One region of the Prochlorococcus sp. MIT 1223 genome, then DNA from elsewhere that is predicted to be linked to it. Evidence: predicted binding sites of a transcription regulator. Region 1 holds the regulator's gene; the other holds the start of a gene.
The links. Region 1 encodes NtcA, which controls nitrogen genes in cyanobacteria. Its sites were predicted from a motif close to GTANCNNNNGNTAC; they were not measured.

Region 1 (8,988 bases):
ACCTACAATTTTTAGGGCAACTGAACAATGGTTTGCCTCAGTGGAAGGATTTCGTGAAAATGCTTTAGAGTCTATAGATTCAGTTGATTGGCTACCAAATTCAGGGAGAAATAGGATTACTTCAATGGTTAAAGATAGAGGTGATTGGTGTATATCTAGACAAAGAACTTGGGGAGTTCCAATACCAGTTTTCTATGAGAGAAATGGAAGTAATGTTCTTTTAAATGAAGAAACATTGAATCATATAGAGACATTATTTGCTGACCATGGTGCTGATATTTGGTGGGAAAAAAATGAATCAGATCTTTTACCACCTTCATATAAGAATGAGGCATCTAGATGGATTAAGGGCACAGATACTATGGATGTATGGTTCGACTCAGGATCAAGTTGGAAAGCTATATGTTGTCAGAACAATGGATTGAATTACCCTGCTGATTTATATCTAGAAGGTTCAGACCAGCATAGAGGATGGTTTCAATCTTCCCTACTTACTTCGGTTGCAGTGAATAATCAAGCTCCTTATAAAAGAGTTTTAACTCATGGCTTTGCTTTAGATGAAAATGGGAGAAAAATGAGCAAATCTTTAGGCAATATTGTTGATCCATTAATTATAATTAACGGTGGTTCTAATCAAAAAAAAGAACCACCATTCGGAGCTGATGTTTTAAGACTTTGGGTTAGCTCTGTAGATTATTCGGTTGATGTGCCGATAGGATCAAATATTTTGAAGCAATTATCTGATGTATATAGAAAAATTAGAAATACTTCTAGGTACTTATTGGGAAACTTGCATGATTTTGATCCTCATAAAAATGAAATTAATATTAATGAATTACCTCTTATAGACCAATGGATGCTTCATAGAACTGGTGAAGTTATAGATGAAGTAACAAGTGCATTTGAAAATTATGAATTTTCAAAATTTTTCCAGACAATTCAAAGTTTTTGTGTCGTTGATTTGTCTAACTTTTACTTAGATATTGCGAAGGATCGACTTTATATTAGTGCACCAAATGATAGGACTAGAAGGACTTGTCAGACAGTTTTGTCCTTAATTATTGAAAGGCTTGCTGGAATGATCGCTCCTGTTTTACCCCATATGGCTGAAGATATATGGCAAAATATCCCTTATGACACAAAAGTAGAATCTGTCTTTAAAAATGGATGGCCTAAAGTACCAAATATATGGGTAAACGATTCCCTAACTCAACCAATTTCTTATTTAAGGAATTTAAGAAGTGAAGTCAATAGAGGGTTAGAAGAATGTAGAGTTAGTAATAACATTGGATCCTCACTTGAGGCGTCATTACGTATTGAAATTAGAGATAGTTATCTTGCTGAGGCTATGAATTGGCTAGATAAATCATCTTTTAAAGAAGTAGATAATTTGCGTGACTGGTTGCTTGTCTCTTCTTTGCAGATAGATGGAGAACCTTGGGCAGAAACATTTGTAATTATAGAAAATGATACTTGCCTTTTGGAGATATCAAAAGCCAGAGGTTCGAAATGTGACAGATGTTGGCATTTTGAGAATGATATTGGTAAGGATCTTAAACATCCAAAACTATGTTCTAGGTGCTTGGAAATAATAAATAGATTGTAATTAATATAAGATAAATAAAACTATCTTAATAACAAACTTAATTCTCATATGATCTTTTATTTGATTAAAATTCACCAGCTATTCTTCCATGTTTAGGTAGTCTAATTAGGAGCCATTGTATTAAGCCAATTATATAAATAATTAAAGCTAAATAACCTATAACACCAGCTAAAGATTGACTCCAGCTACCTCCAAAAAGAAATCTTAGGATGATTTTATTTGTTTCATGTAAACTTTGAGGTCCTATAATCCAAGCATTACAAAATGATTGGTCTATAACTTGAAAACATTTTAAACTTAATGAATTTAAGGCAACATATAATATTCCCAAGAAGCTTAATCCCCATCTCCAAACCTTTGTAGCAAGAGGTAAAGGTTTCCAGAGAGGCATTTCTCCAATCTCTTCATTAAGGTCGACCCAAAACCATATTGAGACTATGCTTAAGATTAGAGAGAAAAAAGAAGCTATATATCCAATTGGTTGATTACTAGTTAATAAAAGAATACTTATGAAAATTAAACTTGAAACCTTCCAATATATTGAGAGCAATCTTGAAATCGCTTGTTCTTTTTTAATAGATGACCATATTAAAAGGACTAAAGGTAGTCCGAATGCAAAGGTGGCTGCAAGCCTATAGGCTAGCCAAACTAAAGTTCTGTATTGGATCTCAGTCAAGGTGGCTTTACTCAAAAATAGTTCATCATTAATTGTTATACCGCTTTTTGGTCATTATTTGTTTATTCTTCTTTTAAAAGGAATGTTAAAAATTTTTTTCCATAATGCGGCAGCATGTAAACCCTCTTAGTAGATTTTTTCAATTACCGATAGAGATACCTCAAGTAAAGGATCTCTTTGCGAATATTGATTTGCCAATTCATCTAGACATTGGTTGTGCAAAAGGTCGCTTTCTTCTAGACCTTGCTTCTCTAGATACCACTTGGAATTACTTAGGTATAGAGATTCGCAATAAACTAGTCTTATCCGCGAAAAAAGATAAGGATAGATTGAAGTTGGCTAACTTAAACTTCTCATATTGTAATGCAAATGTAAGCTTAGAAAAATGGCTTAATACACTTAACCATGGGAACCTGAGAAGAGTCTCGATTCAATTCCCAGATCCTTGGTTTAAAAGAAGGCATTATAAGAGAAGAGTCCTGCAGCCTAGTTTACTTTTATCACTAATTAAATCCTTTAAGCCTGGGGCCGAACTCTTTCTTCAAAGTGATGTGTTTTCTGTTATTAAACCAATGATAGATTTAGTTGATTCCAGTCAATGCTTTACTCGCGAACCATTGAATGATTTTGAATGGCTGGATGAAAACCCTTTTTCTGTTGTTACTGAACGTGAGCATTATGCAATGGCTAATCAACTCAAGATTTACAGGGTTTTGTATAGAAGGAATGCTAATGACATAAATTTAAGCGGAATATTCAAAAGGTAATTTAATTATTAAATCGATTATTTAAGATATAATTTGGAAATATTATATTTTCTTCTTATGCCGAAAAGTATTAGCTCAGAATCTATAACTAATCTCCAAAAAATAATCTTAACTATATCGACCCTGTCTTTGATAATAATTTTATTATTTCTTAGAGGGAATTTAAATTCTCAAGCCCCTTTAAATCAGTTAGCAGAAAAATCTATGGAACCTATGCAAGCAATTAATAATGAAAAGCCAACAGTTTTTGAGTTTTATGCAGATTGGTGTGAAGTTTGTAAGAAAATGGCACCCTCTATGTTCAATATAGAAAAGAATTACTCTGATAGGGTTAACTTTGTCTTATTGAATGTGGATAATCCAAGGTGGGGAGAACTTATAGATAAATATGAGGTCAATGGAGTTCCACAGTTAACTTTCCTAGATAAGGATGCTAAAGTTATATATGTATCAAAAGGTTTGCAGTCAGAAGAGCAAATTAATAAATCAATTAATTATTTGTTAAATGAAAGAATACCTAGTAAAAACATTACAAATAACAATCAAAATTCAATTCAATCAAATATAAAATTAGCTATAAAAAACAATCAAGACTCAATAAAACCAAGAAGTCATGGTTGATTATTACCAATTCATAGCTGAAGAAACTGTAGGGAATTGTTTGATGAAAATATTTTTACATTCTTCAGCTATCTTCATATGTTCTTTCTGTGTTCCATGCGCAGTTCTTAATGAAATATAGTGTATCCATGATCGACAGGAACCTGTCATGTATATTCTTGTTGGGGTAGCAAGTGGCAGAACAAATCGTGCACACTCTTTGGCAATTCCTGAATTAAGCATTTCCTCGTAAAGACTTTTATTTAATTCAAATTGCTCTTTGATTTTATTTTCGAATTTTCGGATAACATCTACAGATAAGTCAGAGGTTGAGTTTTGCCTATTTTTTACATCTTGTCGCCTTAATTCTGGTATTGGTATTTCTCCTAACTGCGTACTATCTGAATATCTCTGAGAGAATTCCTGAAATGTGAATGAACGATGTCTGAGAATCTGAGCAGCTATTCCACGATTAGTTTCTATTTGCAAAGTCATATAAGATTGCTCAAAAACACTCCAATGTTCATGGGTAATACAATATTTAATTAACTTCTCAAAATTATCATTACTTTGATTACTTGGATTGCTTACTCTTGCTATATAAGCCATAGTTTTTTCTGCATCTGGCGTTGCTGTTATAAATTCAACTATTTTCATAATTAAACTTTAGCAAGTGTTACTTTTTCAGGTTGATGCTGATATTTTCCTTTGCGGTCACTATAAGTTGTTTGGCATGGGTCTCCTTCAAAAAAAAGTAGTTGGCAAATACCTTCATTTGCATAAACCCTACAATCAGCACCTGAACTATTACTAAATTCAAGTGTTAAATGTCCTTCCCAACTTGCTTCTGCTGGAGTCGTATTGACAATAATTCCTAGGCGAGCATATGTACTTTTACCAAGACAAATGACTGTTATATTTTCCGGAACTTTCATTTTTTCTAGAGCTACACCTAGTCCATATGAATGGGCAGGAAGAATAAAATATTCACCATCTTTATCTTTATGAAGAGTTGTAGTTTCTAAATTGTCTGGATTAAATTTTTTCGGATTCATTACTGTTCCAGGAATATGACGAAAAATTAGAAACTCTTTGGCTGAAAGCCGAAGGTCATATCCATAAGAAGAACATCCAAAACTTAGAACAGGATTTTTATTTTCTTCTGGGTTTAGATGCCGAATTAACTTTTCTTGAAAGGGAATCAGCATTCCTGCATCTGCTTGTTGCTTTATCCAGAGATCGTTTTTGAGCATTATTTGAAGTTCAACGAAGTTCAGTTACTTGGTCGGCCATTGCCAGGACTTCTTCTGGTATTGAAGGTCCTGTCAGAATTAAATCTGTTTCGGCTGGCCGTCCTTTCAGAGTAGAAATTAAATCACTTTTTTCTATATAACCTAATGAAGTTGCCATACCTATTTCATCTAGTACTAATCGATTGATTGCTTTTGAAGATAAACTCTCCTTACATCTCTCCCATACATTTCCTATTGCTTTGCGAATATCGGTTTCCTTTTGGGTTGATGTATTCTCCTTTTTATTGTTCAAGCAGAAAGGTAAATCTGGTCTTATCCACGTTAGTCCGCCACAAAGATTAATTCCTTGATTAGGCCCTTGATTTACTCCTCCTTTTAGAAATTGAGCTATTAGTACATTGCTTCCTAATCCAGCTGCTCTTATGGCCTCGCTTAATACTATTGAGAAACTTCCTCTAAAAGAAGCGGTATGAATTTGTAATTGTCCTTGCGGGACAACTAAATGTAAAGGGAATTTACTAGATACTTGATGTACTGGTTGCAATCCAACAGCCCTGCTATCTGAGTAATCCTTTATGTCCCAAAGGCTTGAAGTCATTTATTCACTGAAAAGTCAGTCATGATTTTCAATCTAGCGTTGTTGCTCTGTATAACAACTTTTTTAACACTATAGGTAGTGCTCTTGAGAAGTGAGTGCAGAAAATTACTATGAATCAAATGAAACCTGTGTCTGAAAGGCGTGGATTACTTTTTCTGCAAATCTTTTTGCTGAATTTGTTTAACTTGATTCCTTTTCACTAAGACTTAAAAAAGTACTCATAGCTACATATGCTTTTGGAGTGTCAAATTAATCTCCATGCATTGGCTTTGTCGCTATGGTTACCCCCCTAAGAGGCTTTAGTCGCTCAAATCAGACGAAATTGAGAAATCACTACTCGGTTAATTCTTCTAATGTAGATGGCTCATTAACTAAAGCCACACTTTTTGAAGTAATTAAATCTCTTGAAGGAGCTTGTACAGAGATTGTTGATAGATCTAAAACAATTTTTTTCCCAGGAGATCCTGCCGAAAGGGTGTACTTAATCAAACGCGGTGCGGTTAGATTATCTAGAGTTTATGAATCAGGTGAGGAAATAACCGTAGCTTTGCTTAGGGAAAATAGTTTATTCGGAGTTTTATCCCTTATTACAGGTCATCGCTCAGACCGTTTTTACCATGCTGTTGCTTTTACAAGAGTGGAGATGATTACAGCTCCAGCTACATCTGTTAGGAAAGCTATTGAAGAAGATACTGCTGTAGGACTACTTTTGTTGCAAGGTTTATCAAGCAGAATCTTGCAAACAGAGACGATGATAGAAACTTTGACTCATAGAGACATGTCTTCACGATTGGTAAGTTTCCTTTTAGTCCTTTGCAGAGATTTTGGAATGCCTGGAGAGAAAGGCATCACCATTGACTTAAGACTTTCTCATCAGGCAATTGCGGAAGCAATTGGCTCGACTCGAGTAACAATTACAAGATTGTTAGGAGATTTACGAAATTCAGGACTTTTACAAATTGATCGTAAGAAAATTACGGTATTTGATCCCATTGCCCTTGCAAAACGTTTCAACTGAAACCCATTAGTGTCAAAATATAGTTCTAGTTTGTCTTTCTGATAAACCAATTTTGATTTTTCCGTGACAGGTTGGCTCCTAATTATTTCTTTGTTAATTCTTGGTGGACTCCTGTCGACTCTAGGGGACTTACTTGGAAGTCGTATTGGTAAGGCAAGACTAAGTCTCTTTAAGTTAAGGCCTAGAAGAACAGCTGTATTTATAACTGTTATTACAGGCAGTTTGATTAGTGCTATCTCACTAAGTCTTATGTTATTGGTTAGTAGGGAACTGAGAGTAGGATTATTTGAATTAAAAGATCTCCAATCTAAATTACAGAATAATAGAGAAGATCTATTAGCCTTACAAAATGAAAGACAAACCTTAGAAGATAGAATTGTTAATGGTGAAAAAGTATTAAAGCAAGTTGAGAATAATTTCATTGCACTTAGAAGAGGTGATGTAGTGATAAGCAGTGGTCAGTCTTTGGCAAGTTCTGTTATTTCTATAAAAGATACAGATCAAATTCAGAAAAAAATAGAGAATCTTCTTCAAATCGCCAATTATTACTCTTATTTAAAAATAAAGCCAGGAGAAAAGCCTGATAAAAGAATATTATTAATTAGGAAAGATCATATAAAAAAATTAGAGCAAATAATAAGAAAAAGAGGAAGTTGGTTGGTTCATATTCGTTCAGCTGACAATGTCTTAAAGGGTGAGGATTATATATATGCTTTCCCTGAGGTTATCCAGAACTCCAAAATTGTTCTTAAGGATGAAATCATAGCAAGTATAAACTTGGATTTGAAAGAGATAAATACTGAAGATGACTTTACTTCAAATCTTAAGATCCTTCTTTCTTCAACCTTGGCGGAGGTAAAGAGAAGGGGGTCTCTTAGTTCTGAAATTAAAATCAATCCAACTCAGATAAACAAAATTTCTAAAAGCATACTTCTAAGAGAAAAGGTAAAACTCAAATTGAATGCTGTATCTGTAAATAATAGTTTTACTGCTGATCCAATATCAATAAAATTGATGGTTAATGATAAATTAAATGAAAATTAGCTTCAACTTCTAAGATGTCGAGATTGATAGCAATAGACCCAGGTAAGCACAAATGTGGATTAGTCTTAGTAAATCAATCTCTGCAAAGTGTTATTGATGCAAAAGTTGCAAGGACAGCATCAACTATCCATTTAATTAATTCCTGGGAAAGTGAAGCTTCAGTTGATTTAATAATTATTGGGAATGGGACAAGTAGTAATTCTTTAAACTTAGAAATTAATTCAGAATTGAATATTCCAACTATTTTCCAAGAAGAAAAAAATACTACCTTAAGGGCGAGAGATAGATACTGGGACATTTGGCCTAAAAATTTTTTTCTTCGTCTATTACCAGATGGTATGGTACTACCATCTGAGAATTTAGATGCTTTAGCAGCATTGATTTTGGCTGAAGACTTTTTGAATGTAAAGTTAACCTGGTCAGTGCAAACTAGTTTTAAAATTTGGCCCGAATAGTAAACATATAACTTCCTCCCGGTTCCAATTTGTAATCGTCTTTCACTAAAAATCGCTCAAGAGAGTCTTTAATTAAAGCCCTTCCTAGAGGAGGCTTGATAATTAGCTCTCCAGTCCCAAATTTCCAAATAAAGCTCCATTCGAAATTACTTGCTGAAACTTTACCTTTTATAGATTTCTTAGAGAAATTTTGACACTCTACACATACATAAGCAGTAGTTAAAGGCTTTTTTTTTGACATATGACTTTATATTATTAATTCGTTTTTATATGAATTAATTTCATTGCTAGCTCTTTCTAAACCCACTTCTTTTATTAAATCTAAACTGGCCAATATTTTTTTAATTACTTCTTCAACCACCAGTAATTCAGTTGAACTAAATGAACCTAAAACATGTTCACATGTTTTTACTTTTCGTTCTATGGGATTTAATGATGGAGCGCCAATACCAATTCTTAATCTACAAAAATCTTCAGTCTTTAAATGCGAGATAGTACTCTTTAAACCTTTATGGCCACCTGAACCACCTTTATTTCTAATCCTTAGTTTCCCTAAGGGTAGATCCATATCATCAACAATTATTATGACTTGATTAATCTCTATATCAAACCAACAAATGGCTGCATTTATTGATCTCCCGCTTTCATTCATATAAGTACTAGGTAGCAATAACCGTTGCTTAGTATCTCCGATTCCTATTTCTGCAATTCTTCCAAAAACTTTTTTAGATTCTTTGAATTCAACTGATTGTTGTGCTGCAAGTCTTTCTAATGCCATGAAACCTATATTATGGCGAGTTTGTTTATATTTTGAGCCTGGGTTACCTAAGCCTACTAATAGTTTGAAGCCAATTTCGCTCATTAAAATATCTTCACTTGCTTTTGCTTGTGATTAATTTTATTTTGCATTAGCAGATTCTGTTTATTGTTTACTTTCTTCTTCTGTTTCATTGTTTAAATCATCTGTTTCA
Region 2 (7,044 bases), 100 kb from region 1:
CTGATCTTGATTTATTGCTGGATATTGATTTTGAATTAGACCAATCATTTCTTTAACCATATTCTTAATAGTATTTCTATCTTGAATGAAGGACTTAATAATAGTTATAGGCTTTTCAGATGGTGTGAATGAAGATTGGCTATTGGGTATTATTTGTATATAGTCTGATATGTCGCCATTTTTACCTTGATTAGAAATAGAATTAACTCTATCGTTTATTAACATATCTACTCTCTCTCCTCTTACTTTAATAGATGAATTCATTATTTTTAAGATTAAAGATATTTTCTACCAATTTTATCAAAATCAATCCTCAATGTCGAATATTTGTAACTATAATCATTTATTAAGTATTAAAATTCCTATAAGTAAAACGTCTGTGTAAGGTTAAGATACGTTCTTTAAAAAGTTTGATATTAGGTTTAATTACTATTGAACATATTATTATTAAAGGGAAGTTTAAACAATAAGTAAACAGGAAATATCCGAACAAATCAGAACTCAAAAGGTAACATTTGTGTTGAATAGCTCCTATCCTTTTCTTACTTTTTATAAGACACATTATGGTTAATACTTAACAGGTTAAAGATGGCGGATTAGGCCTGCTATTTTGTTATAAAGAATTACTTATTAGATTAAATTTGTAGCTCTAAGCAATTCTGTGGTTATACCTCTTTCCCTCATAGAGTGTCCTGCATCATCAACAATAACAAGCTTACTATTAGGCAAGGCTTTCCTTAGGTCCCATGCACTTCTAACAGGGCAGACAACATCATATCTACCTTGAATAATTGTAGTTGGGATAGATTCAACAGCAGAAATATATTTAAGTATAAAGTTCTTTTCTAAGAAAATATTATTTATAAAATAATGGCATTCAATTCTAGCGAAGGCGTCTGAAAATAAAGTGTTACCTGATTTAATCAAATACGAATTATCAGGGATAAGATGACTAGTAGCCATTTCCCATCTAGTCCAAGCTATTGAAGCCTTTTCTCTTATCAGCTTATTCTTGCTTGTCAACATTTTATAAAAAGCTCTAATCAAGTCTTCTCTTTCTTCAATGGGAATAAGAGATTCATATGCCTCAAACTCCTCTGGAAAGATCTCACTTGCTCCCTTCTGATAAAACCAAAGCAACTCAGACTCTCTACATAAAAATATACCTCTAAGAATAAGACTTTTAACTCTATTAGGGTGCTTAATTGAATACACAAGAGACAGTGTTGAACCCCATGAACCGCCAAACAAATGCCAATCTTTAATCTTTAAAAAATCTCTTAATTTTTCCATATCATTAACTAAATCTTGAGTCGTGTTTTCTTGCAGTTCTGAATGAGGGATTGATCTACCACATCCTCTTTGATCGAATTGAATAATATCAAATTTTGCGGGATCAAAATATCTCCTATAACTCTTTTGACTTCCCCCACCTGGACCACCATGAACAATTAAAATAGGTATTCCTAAGCAATTGCCACATCTTTCCCAATAAATAGAGTGTAATTCACTTACTTTTAATAAACCCGTTTCCCTTGGATCAATTTCTGGGTATAAAGAAAAATTCATTATTAGAAATTTCTATATAAATAGCAACATCCTTCTTTATTAGAAGTTTCTTATACTGTCAACTTGAGCATCCTGAATAGCTCTTACTGGAAATCTCTTTGCTTGCCGCCAAATTGCCGTAACTATAAGTGCTACAAATGCAATAACAGGAATTAAACTAAGAAATTTTGTAGAGAGAGGATCTGTAGGCAATGACTGCAAAGCCTTAAAAGGAAGATTGACTAAATCTCTTAGGTCAAGAATTTTTATAGTAAAAGAAAGCAAATACAGCATTTCAAAAACCAACTTAATTTCTAAACCTTAGGACAAAAAGTTGATATATTTTTTCTTTAGCAATAAACCATAAACAGCGAAGGCTTTTGGCCCAGGTAAAACACAAAAATAGTTTCCAAAAGAACATGAAAGGAAATCAAAAGTTACCATCCCAAGTCTTTTTAACTTTTATCAAGTTATTCCAATTACTAATATCAATCAGCAAACCAATTGAGAATAATCCAACATCAATATCTCATCAAACCTAATAGTTAAAAGTCTATGGCAAAAAAAAACCTGCCTTATGGCAGGTTTTTTTTGAGATCAAGAGGTCGTGTTTCCTTGTTTCCACTCCTCAGAGGATCTCAGCTCCTCACCCAGGTATTATTACTCATTATTCAGCATTTAGCAACCCCCTCCCCCCTCCTTTTTTTGATCAATCAATCAATTCAAGAATATATATAGATTTTAAAACCACAAAAACGACCTGCCTTGAGAACTTTCTTCTTAGCTCAACTCTTCTGAATAAACATACTTGGCATACTGCAATGATGCCATTGAGTATGAATAGTTTTGACAGCAGCGATTAGGGTCAGGTATTGAATACTGATTCATCAGTGCAAGCTTCTCATCTGCTTTTCCTTCAATCAAATCAATATTTCAAATGTACCGAACAAGGTACTCACAAAAATTGATATTTAATAAGACCCATTCTCATTTCTTTAGCATTACATACTAAAAGCTAAGAAGTCGATTAAACAACGAATCCCATACCTATAAACAAATTAAGAGTGAAAATCCATTTGAACTTTATATCCTTCAAGATACGGATCATCTAAATACTCTTGCTTAGAAAATAACGCGAGAACTACAGCAAAAAGTTTTAATTGTATCTTCCTGAACAACACGAACACACAACTATTAGCTATAAAAGTTCTGTAGCGACAGCTACAAAAACGTTCAACTCGCTACATTTGCGAGCCGCATTACGACTTAAGCCAAGGAACGGGGACTTAGGTCAATATTCGGAGTGAATTCATGACTACTCTTCTTTATCGCGGACATAACTATGTTCAGCACAAAAAACCAGTCGCTCAATCAAACTGCATTGAACTGACCTATAGGCGAGAGCATTACAATACTTGCAGAGATGAAGCCATAAGGGCAATGGATAATCAGCTTGCATATCGCGGTATTAGCTACTCGAAGTAGTAATTAGGATCACAATAAAAAAAGCCCTCTTTAGGAGGGCTTTTTTTATTGTGATCCTAGTTCTTGAGCTTATAGAACAACTCTAAAGGTGATATCAAGTAGACATCAAGACTATATTTATATTTTGAAGAATACTTTTCACTTAATCCTATGGGACAACCTTTAAAGAAAAAACCATGGTTACTTAGGAAAACTGTTTTACCTCAACACACAGATCATGCAGGTATAATGTGGCATGGTTCTTACTTGAACTGGTTAGAAGAGTCAAGAATAAATGCTCTATCTCAAGCGGGGTTGTCTTATTCAAATATTTCTGAAAATGGTTATGAGATGCCAGTTGTTGAAGTAAGCATTAAATATCAGAGCTCGCTAAATCATGGAGATGAAGTTATTCTAAAAAGTTGGCTATTAGATTCAGAAGGAGCCCGTTTACCTTGGAAAACAGTCTTTATCAAAGAGTGTGGCAAGCCTTCAGCGGAGGCAATAGTTCATTTAGTCACCTTAAAACGGATTGACTCAGGTCTTCGTATAGTTAGAAGATTTCCAGATGAAATTTCAAAAGCTCTTGAGAACTTAAGGCAAGGACCGACGAAAGACAGTCTTGATATCTGATTGACCGTATGAATTAACAAAAATCAACTATTGGGAAATAGCCAAGAAAAAATAACTACGCTTTGAGAAGAAATAATTCAAATTCCTTCATCCATGAATTGGGATTCCGCCAAGAAGCATTGTACTGAACGCAATTGGCAATGGACATTGGACCTAATCAACCAAGCTGAACAAGAAATGCAAGAACTAGAACAGAATGTAAAAAGACTAGAGGATCAGCAAAAAGCTCAAAGGTTATATAACGCTTGCAATTTCTAATATATGCCAATACTAATTAAAGCTTTTAGAGATTCAACATGGGGATAGAAGATCCAAAACTTCGTTTTATAGTTCTTATCCTGATTAATTTATTAGTCTTAATTGGATTGAGATATTGGATTTTGAATGGAGAATCTTTTGTATGGTTGTTAAATGGATTACCTTCTGGGTAAAAGGTACTTTAGAAGAGTCGTAACAACCAAAAATATTTTTTCATGTGTAGCAGATATCAACTAACAAGTGATTTTAAAGATTTACCAGACCTTTTAAAGAGAAGCTTGCCTAAAAACCTGGAAGCAAACTACTCGAAACAAAACCTGATCAAACCCGATGCACCTGTACTGGTATTAAAAAATGAAGGCAAGGCAATGACATCAATAATGCTTTGGGGTTTTATTTCAGAGTGGGCAAATGATCCTTTCTCAACCTCAAGACCAAGACCAAGACCATTTAATGCAAGAGCGGAAACTGTTAAAGAGAAAAAATTATTTCGAAACAGCTGGAGACACAAAAGATGTCTTTTACCTGCCAATGGGTTCTTTGAAAAAAAACATCTCATCAGAAGAAAAGATTCTCGGGACTTTTGGTTAGGAGGTATTTGGAGTAAATGGATGTCTCAAGAAGGAAGTGAACTCGAAAGTTGCTGTGTTCTAACAACAACACCAAATAAATTAATTCGGCCACTACATAATCGAATGCCTGTAATCATTCCATATGGATTAGAAGAAGAGTGGATTGAGCCAGTTAAAAGTACAACTGAGCTTCAATCACTCGATTCTCTACTCATGGAGTGGGATCCTGATGACTGGATATCTGAACCAATAAATCAAAAGTTTTCCACTCAATTAACTTTCTTTGAATAAAGCATTGAAAGTTGACCTCTTCAAATAATGTTTATAAAGAGACAAACATATCTCTACAGGTTAGGTATTAAGACTCACCTTGAAAAGTTTTTCTTTAATGCATATTTTTTTTATAACTTGTCCTTGTCTATTAAGCTCAATAGCATTCAACAATCTTACTAATACGGACTATAGAGACACAGTCTCTCCTTGTGAAATCCATCGCACAAATAACAGACAAATACAGTTGATTTTATGCACCCTGACATAGTCACAACCAGTCAAGGGAGTAGTAAAAGAGCTTAACTGAAAAGTATTCTTCTAAGTCTATTGAGAATAGACAACAAAAAGTTTTAATAAGCAATATATAGACATTAGAAAAAGCTTCGTTACTTTTCAAATATCTACACTTCTAGAGTTAATGTGTACCACTAATTTGTGTATCGCCTTTTATGTTCTTACTTTTTGTATCCTTGGATGGTTTGGTGCTTTAGCTTTGATTTTGATTAAAAGCACCAAAGATCAAGGAAATGTCTATGTTGTAGATCCAATAGCGTGTTGGATAAATAGTGAATTAGTCAATCCACTAAACTGTTTTAAAGGTGAAGTAATCAAACCTTTACTCAATGATTTATCTACTGCCGCAAGAGAGTGGAATGCAATTGTTGGATCAAAACCAAAAATGAATTTCTAATCCTTATAAGAAAACGCCTTATCGAACTTAATCAATTTCTTAAATGCGCTTCCCTCTTAAAATGTTGGAGGCGCAAATTTTTATTCAATTTTACAAAAGAGTAATTAATGAACTTTTTTACAAATTCACTTAGAGACAATTATTTAAAGATAGAAGCACTCTATGAAAAAACTTTCTGCATACATGGATTAATTAAAATCAATTCTTAAATAGGCGTCAGTATTCCTTCTTGTGTTGGAGCTTTACTTCTGCAAACAGGAATTTCTTTAATGCAGGAGTTTTTTCTTCTACTAATTACTAAGGCCAAAAAAAGTCAAGCTATTTTTAAGAAATGATTTTAAGTAGCATTCACTTTCAAATCAGCGTATAGATACAAAGGATTGCATTTCTCCTAATTAAAGAGATATTTAAATCATTAGATTTTTATACTATGTCCTTTGATAATTTAGTTCTGTTATATGCATCTATTTCTCTTGTGATGACTCCTTGTCTAATAGTACTTAACAATATTCGTGAGGATGCTGAAAGAGAAATGAATGAGCCTATTGATTTCAATAGTTATATTAGAAGAAAAGAGCAAGGAGATGTAGTCGACAAATTAATAGCTGAGCATATCACAATCAATAAAATAGCTGCTTGATACTTTTTATGAAACTTTTAAAGTCTCCCCACTTTAGTTCTTAATTTTTTTATAAATCCAATTCCTACTCCTGAGAGCTTCATTAAATCAGCATCGTCAGCAGATATTATTGATTCAGGTGTTGTATAACCCGCATCATAAAAAACTCTACAGTTATTAATGCCTATACCTGGAAGTGACGTCAAGTTTTCACATCTAGATGAATCTTTTTCAGTATCATTATCAGTTGAACTAATTTGAATTAACCTTTTAAGGCGTCCTTTTAAGCCAAAAAAGAATTCTTTGCCTAGCATTTTAAATGAGTATATATATACTCACTATGCAACTCTAAAAAAAAAAAGCAAGGATTAGGATGAATCGCGAATCTATGCTTAGCATTATATGTAATGAATAATACAATAAGTTCCTATTCTTGATTAAACAAGATTTTTGTTTAGTTCTAATATCAATTTTTAAGTACCCTCAATTACTCAAAATTGAGGCAAGGGAAAGAACCTAATAACCTTCTATTTGACTCTCGAGTTTAAATAGAATTAAATTTTTATGATAATGCAAGCAAGATCGTACAAAAAAACATCTCATTTATGTCTTATGAACATATTGTTTAGATGGAATACCCAATCTCCTTATGTGGCAAAAATAAACTTAAATTTATCTAGTTAGAATCCTGGATTCTACATCCTTATAAATTTTCCATTCCTGGGGCATGATCGAAACCAAAACTATTGCTTGGATCGGTGGCGCATTGGTTGTTTTTTTTCTGTTTGTTTTTCTCTACGTTATTCAAGTAAGGATTCAACGATGGAATCAAGAAAAGATTTCCCCTCTACCACTTGAAGGATTTTTATCAGTTAGTAGCTATATAGCTTCTTTAACAGGATTAACAATTATGTTTACTGGGGTTTTTGAAGTTTTTTTCTTTTCTCCAAGAAATTCATTAATTGCATCCTTAGTAATAGCTTTCT

Region 2: SOI85_RS04385 (DUF4278 domain-containing protein) is a predicted target of NtcA. The motif match lies at 2,760-2,773, and genes of this name have one in related genera.

Annotation. Positions count from the first base shown of each region.
Region 1 is NZ_CP139303.1:918,158-927,145, reverse strand. Features, by position in the region: gene ileS (isoleucine--tRNA ligase) at 1-1,606, shown strand, start outside; gene SOI85_RS05010 (DUF3177 family protein) at 1,671-2,282, opposite strand; gene trmB (tRNA (guanosine(46)-N7)-methyltransferase TrmB) at 2,387-3,049, shown strand; gene SOI85_RS05000 (thioredoxin domain-containing protein) at 3,107-3,670, shown strand; gene thyX (FAD-dependent thymidylate synthase) at 3,674-4,306, opposite strand; gene dcd (dCTP deaminase) at 4,309-4,902, opposite strand; gene SOI85_RS04985 (cob(I)yrinic acid a,c-diamide adenosyltransferase) at 4,913-5,500, opposite strand; gene ntcA (global nitrogen regulator NtcA) at 5,778-6,518, shown strand; gene SOI85_RS04975 (DUF3084 domain-containing protein) at 6,582-7,562, shown strand; gene SOI85_RS04970 (resolvase) at 7,577-8,017, shown strand; gene SOI85_RS04965 (DUF3146 family protein) at 7,998-8,258, opposite strand; gene pth (aminoacyl-tRNA hydrolase) at 8,265-8,879, opposite strand; gene SOI85_RS04955 (TatA/E family twin arginine-targeting protein translocase) at 8,940-8,988, opposite strand, start outside.
Region 2 is NZ_CP139303.1:817,419-824,462, forward strand. Features, by position in the region: gene SOI85_RS04370 (hypothetical protein) at 1-264, opposite strand, end outside; gene pip (prolyl aminopeptidase) at 631-1,569, opposite strand; gene SOI85_RS04380 (hypothetical protein) at 1,609-1,842, opposite strand; gene SOI85_RS04385 (DUF4278 domain-containing protein) at 2,860-3,033, shown strand; gene SOI85_RS04390 (acyl-CoA thioesterase) at 3,184-3,645, shown strand; gene SOI85_RS04395 (hypothetical protein) at 3,739-3,903, shown strand; gene SOI85_RS04400 (hypothetical protein) at 3,942-4,076, shown strand; gene SOI85_RS04405 (SOS response-associated peptidase) at 4,119-4,766, shown strand; gene SOI85_RS04410 (hypothetical protein) at 5,167-5,439, shown strand; gene SOI85_RS04415 (hypothetical protein) at 5,870-6,079, shown strand; gene SOI85_RS04420 (helix-hairpin-helix domain-containing protein) at 6,097-6,372, opposite strand; gene SOI85_RS04425 (hypothetical protein) at 6,786-7,044, shown strand, end outside.